Regions from separate parts of the Arthrobacter sp. 10T44 genome, predicted to be linked through region 2. Evidence: riboswitches for the same ligand, from Rfam matches in the RefSeq annotation. Region 2 holds a riboswitch; the other holds the start of a gene.
The links. Region 2 has a riboswitch for thiamine pyrophosphate ahead of thiC (phosphomethylpyrimidine synthase ThiC). Riboswitches for the same ligand answer to the same signal wherever they lie in the genome.
Positions count from the first base shown of each region.

Region 1: linked by a shared signal. The riboswitch ahead of AC1DBL_RS04325 (ECF transporter S component) and the one ahead of thiC (phosphomethylpyrimidine synthase ThiC) in region 2 are both predicted to bind thiamine pyrophosphate.

Region 1 covers NZ_JBFTGT010000001.1:913,251-918,427, forward strand. The annotation lists gene AC1DBL_RS04315 (energy-coupling factor transporter transmembrane component T family protein) at 1-736, opposite strand, end outside; gene AC1DBL_RS04320 (ABC transporter ATP-binding protein) at 733-2,352, opposite strand; gene AC1DBL_RS04325 (ECF transporter S component) at 2,366-2,998, opposite strand; TPP riboswitch at 3,068-3,211, opposite strand; gene AC1DBL_RS04330 (heme-degrading domain-containing protein) at 3,358-3,903, shown strand; gene AC1DBL_RS04335 (DUF4235 domain-containing protein) at 3,940-4,203, shown strand; gene mnhG (monovalent cation/H(+) antiporter subunit G) at 4,225-4,623, opposite strand; gene AC1DBL_RS04345 (MrpF/PhaF family protein) at 4,613-4,888, opposite strand; gene AC1DBL_RS04350 (Na+/H+ antiporter subunit E) at 4,888-5,177, opposite strand, start outside.
Region 2 covers NZ_JBFTGT010000002.1:54,654-59,830, forward strand. The annotation lists gene AC1DBL_RS04730 (alpha/beta fold hydrolase) at 1-551, shown strand, start outside; gene thiC (phosphomethylpyrimidine synthase ThiC) at 619-2,463, opposite strand; TPP riboswitch at 2,432-2,539, opposite strand; gene AC1DBL_RS04740 (amidohydrolase family protein) at 2,634-3,734, shown strand; gene AC1DBL_RS04745 (VOC family protein) at 3,815-4,690, shown strand; gene AC1DBL_RS04750 (hypothetical protein) at 5,106-5,177, shown strand, end outside.

The sequences.
Region 1 (5,177 bases), on a different contig from region 2:
AGATCAGCAGGCCCCCGAGAACCACCCACGCGTCCAGCCGGCTGAACGTCGCCTTCCGGGCCCAGGTCCGCTGCGCGCCGCCAAAGCCCCGTGCTTCCATGGTCACGGCGAGCCGGGAGGCGCGGCGGACGGCCTGGACCATCAACCCGAAGCTTTGCCCCAGCGTGGCCCTGAGCCGCTGCACCGGGTTTCCGTGCGAGCCGACACCGCGGGCTCGCCGGGCCATGCCGATGGTCTGCCATTCCTCGGCCATGAGCCCCACCAGCCGCATCGCGGCCAGGGTGCCGAGCACGAAACGGTGCGGCAGCTTCGCCTGCTGCGCCAGGGCGTCGGCCAGGTCCGTGGGGTCGGTGCAGCTCATCAGCAGCACCGCCGGTAGCGCGATCGCGAGGCCGCGCAGCAGGAAGCCCAGCCCGAGCTGCAGCGAGCCCTCGCTGATGGACCAGACGCCGACGTCGAGCAGTATCCTGCCGTGGTCCGGGGCCAGGATCGCGGTGCTCCAGCCGCCCACGGCGGCCGCGAGGATCAGCGGCCAGCCGCGCTGCCAGAGCAGGGCCAGGGTCAGGCCCGCCAGCGGGAACAGCAGCAGTTCGAAGGCGAGCGCCACGGACGCGGACACCCAGTCGATGGACAGCGCCAGCGCGACCGTGATGAGCACGACGCCGGAGAATTTCGCCAGCGGGTTGGCGCGGGTCAGCAGAGCGTGGTTTCCGCGCAGGGTCAGGGCGTCCCTCATGGCGCCGCCACCCCCGGATTCGTCCTGCCGGGTAGTCCCGGCGCGCCCGACTGCGGTGCGCCGAGCTTCAGCTCGGTGCCGCCCAGGACCTCGCTGAACTCCGCGTCGTGGGTCACCGAGACCACCGCGGTCCCGGCGTCGAGAAGCTCGGAGAGGAAGGAGGCCAGTTCCGCCCAGGTGTTGGCGTCCTGGCCGAAGGTGGGTTCGTCCAGCACCAGCACCTGCGGGTGGGCAGCCAGCACGGTGGCCACGGAGAGCCGCCGTTTCTCGCCGCCGGAGAGCGTGTAGGGGTTGGCATCCACGAGCTCGCGGAGCCGGAGCCGTTCCAGCAGCTCCTCGACCCGTTCTTCGCCGCGGCCCAGCTGACGGGGACCGAACATCAGTTCGTCCAGCACCCTGCCGGTGACGAACTGGTGCTCGGGTTCCTGGAACACCGTGCCGATCCTGGCGATCAACTGCTGGGCCCTCCATTTGTACGGATCGATGCCTGCGCCGGCGCTCAGCTCGGTGGTGGCGGACACCGCGCCGGAGACCGGGGAGAGCAGGCCTGCCAGGGTCAGGGCGAAGGTCGACTTCCCGGAACCGTTGGGGCCGGTGACGGTCAACGCCTGGCCGGACCGGACCCGGGCCGTGATGCCGGACTGCACCGGGACGGGTGTTACCGTGCTGAAGCCCCGCAGCAAACCGGTGCGGCGGGGCCGTTCGCGGGACACGGCCAGTTCCTCTGCGGCCAGCAGCAGCTGGCCGGCCCCGGCGTCCCCTTCCGGTCCTGTTCGGCCGCGGCGGGCCCGGGTGGCGGGCACATGGCCCGGCACCCAGACGCCGGCGGAGATGAGCATGTCCCGCGCCTGCTCCAGGACCAGGTCCGGGGGCCCGTCCAGCAGCACGGCGGAGTCCGTGGCGGATCCGGGCTGCAGCACGACGATCCGGTCCACAAGGTCTTTCCAGACAGCAACCCGGTGCTCCACCACCACCAGGGTGGCCCCGGTCTTGTCCAGGCACCGTCCCACGGCGTCGCGGACCTCCAGGACACCGGCCGGGTCAAGGTTGGCGGTGGGCTCATCGAGGAGCAGCAGCCCGGGCCGCATCGCGAGGATCCCGGCGAGCGCCAGCCGTTGCTTCTGGCCTCCGGAGAGCGACGACGTCGGGTGATGCAGCGGCAGGCCGCCCAGCCCGACGTCGTCGAGCGCCTCCCCCACCCGCCGCCAGATGTCCGCCGGGGGGACCGAGAGGTTTTCGGCCCCGAAGGCCACGTCGTCGCCGAGCCGCGACAGCACCACCTGGGTCTCCGGGTCCTGCTGCATCAGCCCGGCCCGCCCGCGCCGGGCCCTGGGCGGGGCTCCGTCGATCAGCAGGCTGCCGGTCTCATCGGAGTCCTCGGCATCAGCGGAAGCAGCAGCGGACGCGGCTGCCGCAGTGCTGTCCCCCAGCACACCGGCCAGGGCGTGCAACAGCGTGGACTTGCCGGCGCCGGACGGGCCCAGCAACAGCACGCGCTCGCCCGGACGGATGTCCAGGTCCAGGCCGCTCACGGCGGGCCGGGCCCGGCCGGCGTGCCGCCAGCCCCAGCCGCGGGCGCTGACCGCGGCCGGGCGTACGTCGTCGACAGACCTCATGCGTGTGCGGGCATCAGGAGAAGACGGGTTCCGATGCCGCCTTGCGGGACCCGAACGAGGCCAGCACCCCGGTCTTGGCCAGGCCGCGGGTGGCGAGCCAGGACAGTCCCCCGGCAATCACCGCTCCGGAGATGGCGCAGAAGATGATGTAGGCGAGCTTGTCACCGGTTTCGTACGCGATGTTCCAGCCCCAGGGCAGGAAGGAGTCGTTCAGGCCGCAGAACAGGCCCGCACCGGCACCGGCCAGCAGGGACACCGGAAGGTTGAACTTCTTGTACAGGAACGCGGCAAAGATGAGTTCGGCGCCCAGGCCCTGCAGGATGCCGGAGATCAGCACGGTGGTGCCGTACTGCGAGCCCATGATCAGCTCGCCGGTGGCGGCCACCGCTTCGCAGAACAGCGCCGCCCCGGGCTTGCGGATAACGAGCATGCCCAGCACCGCCGGGATCATCCAGCCGCCGGCGTAGAGCCCGGTCAGCGGCGGGTAGACCGCGTTGAGCGGGACGGAAACAAGGTTGGAACCCTGGGACCAGGCCCAGAAAATCACACCGCCGGCAACAGCGATCAACGCGGCCACCACAATGTCGACCACGCGCCAGCTGTATTTGCCGGTGGTCAGTGTCTGCTTCGCAGAAATGTCAGTCATATCGTCCTCCTGAGGAACAGGAGGGGAGGGTGCTCCGGCGGCACCGCGGCCTTCGCCACGGGTGCCGGGCACCCTGAGAACTCGACTCCCTTGCGCCGGTACTAACCGGATCAGGTTCGAGGGTCTGCGGCTGTCCGCACTCTCAGCGCCCACCTACGGTTACCTTGGATTTCTCCAGTGATGCCCGACGGCGGCGCTCCCCTGTCGTATCTAAATCGCCCTTGTGGGCTGGCTCAGTTTACACCCGGCGGCACTCCCAAGTGACTCGCAGTCGTTGTCGTTTTGAGGGCTCATAACGGCAACAACTGCGAGTCAGTTGGGCTTGCGCGGCGGCGGCCACCTAACGGAAGCTGAGTCCCATGACCGACGCACCAGTGCCTTCCCCCGAGTACGACCCGGACTCCGCGGAACCACAGCCGCCGGGATCCCTGGCCGCGCTCATCGGCCGCATCCTGGCCGAAATCGACGAACTGCAGTTCCGGTCCTTCAGCAAGGACGACGCGCTGGACCTGGGCCTCCTCCTGGTCCAACTCGGCCGCCAGCGCTCCTACCCGATCGCCATCGACATCAGCAAGGGCGATCAGGTCCTCTTCCACGCCGCACTGGAGGGCGCCACCCCGGACAATGAGCGCTGGATCAAGGCCAAACAGCGCACCGCGGTGCGGTATGAAGTCCCGTCGCTGCTGGTGGGCCTGCGGGCGCGTGCTGCCGGTCAGAGGATCGAGGACAACGCCTGGTTCGACCAGCGGGAGTTTGCAGCCCACGGCGGCTCGTTCCCCATCTACCTGCGCGGAACCGGGGTGGTAGGCACCGTCACGGTGTCGGGGCTGCCGCAGAAGGACGACCACGAGCTGGTGGTCGAGGCACTGACCGAAATCCTCGGCCGCCCGGGGACGCTAGGCTAGGGGAAGCCCTGTTTCCTCCCGCAAGGAGTACGAAGTATGAACATCTTCATCAAACTGCTTGGCACCGGCGTCAGCCTCCTCGCCGGCTTCGTCGGCACCAAGGTAGTCGACACCGTCTGGGAAAAGACCACCGGCAACAAACCGCCCAAGGGCCACGACGACGACGTCCCCACCACCCTGCGCCAGGCCCTGACCTTCGCCCTCATTTCGGCCTCGGTCAGCGCCATCATCCAGGTCCTCGCCAACCGCGGCACGCAGCGGGCGATCACCCGCTTCGCCAAGACCCAGGACCTGGTCTAAGCCATATCGCCGCCGGCGGCGTTACTCGTCGTCGTCGTCCGTGAATCCGCGCTTGCCGGCCGCCTGCTGCACCACGGCTTCCAGCTCGTCGGCGCTCAGCAGCTCGGGGTGCAGGTGCTTGGTGCGGTAGCCGGCGCGGCCAACCATGTGGGCGGAGACCGGCACTGTGAGCAGCTGGAAGATCCACGCGACCACCAGCACCGGCCACACCCACCAGGTGCGCAGCTGCAGCCCCACGGCGCAGAGCAGCAGGAAAAGCCCCAGCACCTGCGGCTTGGTCGCGGCGTGCATCCGGCTCATGAGGTCGGGGAACCGCAGCAGGCCGATGGCCGCGCCGAGGGACATCAGCGCCCCGACCACCATGAACACAGCCGAGACGGTGTCGATTACGGCGTCGGCGGAAATCGTGTCAGGACTCATTGGGCTGCTTCCTCCGGTCGGCCACGAATCGGGCCACCGTCACCGAACCGACAAAGCCGATGATCGAGATGGACACCAGCAGCATCAGGTTGTTCAGGTGCCGGTTCACGGCCATGTCGATGCACAGCGCCGCGCCTAGGATGGCCAGCAGCACGTCGGCGGCCAGCACCCGGTCCAGCAGCGAGGGCCCCCGCGCGATGCGGATGATCGCGCCGGCCGCGGCGAGCGACAGCACGACCGCGGTAATGGTCAAAACCAGCGGCATCACGCCCCGGCCTCCTGCTTCAGTGCGGACAGTTCGGCCCTGGTGCCCATGATCCGGATCAGCCCGGCCTCGGTGTCGCGGACCTCCTTGCGGAGCTTGGCCGCGTCCTCGGCGTCTCGGACATTGATGCCGTGGATGTAGAGCGTGGACGTGGACCTGTCCACCTCCACCACCACGGACCCCGGGATCAGGGAGATGACGTGTCCCGTGGCGGTCACCAGCAGGTCTGAATGGCTGCGGAGCGGGACGGCTATGACGGCGCTGATCACCCGCGGACCACGGACCACGG
Region 2 (5,177 bases):
TGGCCGACGACGGCCGCGGCGCTGCCGGCGGCCACGTGGTGGCCCATTCGCAGGGTGCGATCGCGGCGATGATGGCGGCCGTCGAACGCCCCGACCTGGTGCAGTCGCTGACCCTGGTGGAGCCGGCCTGCCTGTCCTTGACCGCGGAGCTCCCGGCCAGCGCTGCGCACCGGGCGCTCATGCAGCCGCTCTTCGACGTCCGGCACAGCCTCAGCGACGACGACTTCCAGCGGGAATTCGTCCGCCGTGCCTTCGCCGCCGGCGCCCCGGGAGCCATGACGCCGGAGGCCCTCCGGGCGGCGCGCCGGCTGCGGCTGCAGGCACCGCCGTGGGAAGCGCCGCTGCACATCGTTCCCGGCGTGCCCACCCTGGTCCTTACCGGTGGCTGGGAGCCGCTCTACGAGGAAATCGCCGGCTACCTGAGGGAGACGGGCGCCCTGCACCGCACCGCACCCGGAGGGCACCGGCCGCAGGACTCAAAAGAGGGCGACCGCGCCATCCGCACGTTCATCGCCGACGTCAACCGCAGCCGGCACGCCCACGCCTCGTAGGAGTGGCCGGCCGGACGCCTACCCCGCAGGGCAGGCGCCCGGCCGCGGCCTAGGGCTGTGCCTGTGCCTAGGCCTGTACCGCTGACTGTGCGCCCACGGTGGGCTCGGGCAGGTAGACCTTGCCTCCGGCCGCCAGAAATTCGTCGCTTTTCCTCCGCATTCCGTCCGCCAGCTGTGCCAAGGCTGCCCGGGAATCCGCCGAACCGTACTCGTCCCGGATGTCCTGGCTGATCCGCATGGAGCAGAACTTCGGCCCGCACATCGAACAGAAATGGGCTGTCTTAGCCGGCTCCGCCGGCAAAGTCTCGTCGTGGAATGCCTCAGCCGTCACCGGGTCCAGGGACAGCGCGAACTGGTCCCGCCAACGGAATTCAAACCGGGCCTTGGATAGGGCATCGTCGCGTTCGTGCGCTCCGGGGTGGCCCTTGGCAAGATCGGCGGCGTGGGCGGCGATCTTGTAGGTGATCACGCCGGTCTTCACGTCGTCCTTGTTGGGCAGGCCGAGGTGCTCCTTCGGCGTGACGTAGCACAGCATGGCGGTCCCGTAGCGGGCGATCTCGGTGGCGCCGATCGCCGAGGTGATGTGGTCATAGCCCGGTGCGATATCCGTGACCAGCGGCCCCAGCGTGTAGAAGGGCGCGCCCTTGCAGAGTTCCTGCTGGCGCTCCACGTTTTCCCGGACGAGGTGGAACGGCACGTGTCCCGGGCCCTCCACCATGACCTGGACATCGAAGTCCCAGGCCCGTTGCGTGAGCTCCGCCAGGGTGTCCAGTTCGGCGAACTGGGCAGCGTCGTTGGCGTCCGCCGTCGACCCCGGCCGCAGGCCGTCGCCGAGTGAGAAGGCGACGTCGTAGCGGGCGAAAATTTCGCACAACTCGTCGAAATGCGTGTAGAGAAAGTTCTCCTGGTGGTGTGCGAGGCACCACCCAGCCATGATGGAACCTCCGCGGGACACGATGCCGGTGACCCGGTTGGCGGTCAACGGGACGTACCGCAGCAGCACCCCGGCGTGGATCGTCATGTAGTCGACGCCCTGCTCGCACTGTTCGATCACCGTGTCACGGAAGATCTCCCAGGTCAGGGCGTTTGCTTCGCCGTTCACCTTCTCCAGTGCCTGATAGATCGGGACGGTGCCGATGGGGACGGGCGAGTTGCGGATGATCCATTCGCGGGTCGTATGGATGTCGTCCCCGGTCGAAAGGTCCATCACCGTGTCCGCCCCCCATTGCGTGGCCCATTGGAGCTTGTCGACCTCCTCGGCGATGGAACTGCTTACCGCGGAGTTGCCGATGTTCGCGTTGATCTTCACCAGGAACGCCTTCCCGATGATCATCGGCTCGGACTCCGGGTGGTTGATGTTGCTTGGGATGATGGCCCGGCCGGCGGCGACTTCGCCGCGGACAAGCTCGACGTCGCAGTTCTCCCGCAGCGCGACGAAACGCATCTCCGGTGTCACGATGCCGTGCCGCGCATAATGCATCTGGGTAACCGTTCGGCCTTCGACGGCGCGACGCGGCTCGGGCGGTGCGCCCCGCCATTCAGCCGAGGCGGCGCCGCGCCTGACCGCGGACTTGCCGTCGTCGAGCAGAGTGCGTTCCCGGCCGCTGTACGGCTCCGTGTCCGCGCGCCCGGCGATCCAGTCACGGCGGAAAGCGGCGAGTCCCACCACCGGGTCGCTGCCCGGGCCCGCGGTGCGGTAGACCCGGAACGGAGGATTCCCGACGCCGCCAGGGGACGGTGCCAGGGCGATTTCGGTTACCGGGACGCGGATCCCGCCGTCCTCGACGTACGCGAGGGCATGCGACTTCAGGGACTGCGTCACGGTAGCTGCTGCGGCGCTGTTCCCATTCTGGGCAGGGCTCTGCTGTGGATTTGTTGCGCTCAAAGAGATACTCACTTCCTTCGCCGGCATTACCCGGACAGGTTCAACGGTCGCAGGCTGCGTCAGCCCGATCTCAGCCCCTGCAAGGGCACCCGTGTGGTCGTAGACGAAGCTACCACAGCCCGACGGGAAGCCGTCGAGGGGCTGGGGGGCTGGGCGGGCTTGGCCCGCGGATCGCGATGCGGATTAGGCTTTAGGCCATGAGCGGCATCATCGAGTTCAGCGGCCCGGTCCTCACCGGAGCCGACCAAGAGCGGCGCGGGCTGTGGGCCGTGGACGGCCGCCTGACCTTCCGGCGCCCCGCGGCCGCGCCGGACCTGGTCCTGGACGGTTGGGTGATCCCCGGGCTGGTCGATGCGCACTGCCATATCGGGCTCGGACCCGGCGGGGATGTTCCCGAGGACGTTGCCGAGCGGCAGGCCCTGACCGATCGCGACGCCGGTACCCTGCTGGTCCGCGACGCCGGCGCCGTTCATGACACCCGCTGGATCCAGCAACGGCGCGAGCTGCCACGCATTCTCCGCGCCGGGCGGCACATCGCCAGGACGCGGCGGTACCTGCGGGGCTTCGCCGTCGAGGTGGAACCCGAGGACCTCGTGGAGGCCGTACGCAAGCAGGCCCGCGCGGGGGACGGCTGGGTCAAGCTGGTGGGGGACTGGATCGACCGCGACGCCGGCGACCTCGCTACGAGTTTCCCGGCCCGGAGCGTCAGGGACGCGGTCCGGGCCGCCCACGACGAAGGCGCCCGCGTCACGGCGCACTGCTTCGCGGAGGACACCCTCGATGACATGCTCGACGCCGGCATCGACTGCATCGAACACGGAACCGGGCTGCTTCCCCGGCACTTGCCGCGCTTCGTCGAACAGGGTGTCCCGATTGTCCCCACCCTGATCAACATCGCCACTTTCCCGGACATCGCGGCCCAGGCCAAGGCAAAGTTCCCCCGCTACGCGGCGCACATGCTGGGGCTCTGGGAACGCCGCGCCGAACGGATCCTCGAGGCGTATGAGGCCGGGGTCCCCATCTACGCCGGGACGGACGCGGGGAGTGTGATCAAGCACGGGCGCATCGTCGACGAACTTGAGGCCCTGCACGGCGCCGGGCTCCCCGCCGGCGCCGCCCTCGACGCAGGGGCCTGGGCCGCCCGCGACTGGCTCGGAGCCGACGCGATCACAGAAGGTGCCAGTGCCGACGTCCTGGTCTGCGCCGAGGATCCGCGCGGGAATCTCGGCACCCTGCGCGAGCTCAGGGGCATCGTGCTCCGCGGCGAACTGGTACAGGGGAGCATCCCCGGCCATTAGGAATAAATTGAAGCTTCAAGTAATTTAACTCTACGAGGGTCGCCGAAGGTCGGGGGCCACAGAACCACCGGAGCGTTTCAATGACCGTAGAAGCCAGCACCCAGGATCTCCTTCCTGCCGAACTCACCATGGGCACCGTGATGCTCAAGGTCGGCGACATGAAGCTGATGACGGACTACTACCAGCGCGCCCTCGGCCTCGACATCGTTGCCGAGCAGGACGGCGGGCTCTACCTCGGACGCAAGCTCAAGCCGCTGGTCCACCTGGCACCGGCACCCGGGCTGAACCTGCCCTCCCGCGGCGAAGCCGGCCTCTTCCACACCGCCCTTCTCTTTGAGGACCAGCCCTCGCTGGCCGCCACCGTCGCGTCCGCCGCGCAGTATGAGCCGCAATCCTTCACCGGCAGCGCCGACCACCTTGTCAGCGAGGCCTTCTACTTCAATGACCCGGAGGGCAACGGTATCGAGCTCTACTGGGACCGCCCCCGCGAAGCCTGGTCCTGGGACGGCAAGAACGTCGTGATGGACAGCCTGGCCCTGCCGCCGCAGCGCTACCTCGAGCAGCACCTCACCGAGGCGTCGCTCGCCGGGCAGCGCGAGGCCGACGCCGGCGTCGGGCACGTCCACCTGCAGGTCGGCGACGTGCAGTCCGCGCACGACTTCTACGTCGGCACCCTCGGCTTTGAGAAGACCGCGGGCTGGCACGGCCAGGCGCTCTTCGTCTCAGCCGGCGGCTACCACCACCACATGGCCATGAACGTTTGGAACAGCCGCGGCGCCGGCCCCCGCCGTGACACCCTCGGCCTCGGCGAAGTGCTGGTTGAAGTACCGTCCGGCGACGACGTCGGCGCCCTCGCCGACCGCCTCAAGACCGCGGGCGTCCAGTCGCACCACACCGGAGCCGAGCTGCGCTTCGAGGATCCGTGGCGCAACAGCATCCGCGTCGCCGTCCGCTGATCATCCGGACATGCCCAGCCTGCAGCGCCAGCGTTGGACATGTCCAATCCTCGAAGCCCACTCCGGGCATGTCCAACTTTCGACGGCAGGGTCCGCGGACATGTCCTGTGTGCGCGTCGGGGAATGGACATAGTGGGATTATGTCCATTGCTCGCGGCCAGGGGTGGGCATTTCCGCTGGCGGGAGTGCGCGAGGCAGGGCGCGGCATGGGGTCGCCCGGTCATGTCCGTCCGCCGATCGGGACGCCGGGCATGTCCATCCGCCGCGGCCAGGGATGGACATAGTGGGATTATGTCCATTGCTCGCGGCCGGGGCAGGGCATGTCCGGTCCGGGCGCGGCCGGGCTGGAGCGGATAGGCTGAAAGCGACGCCAAAAACGCGGCCAGCGCCGCCAACCCTCATCAGGAGCACTTCCTTGGGATTTACTGAAATCTTCGTCGCCACCCATGACGCCGCCCTCAAGCGTGCAGCGGCCCTCGACGGCGGC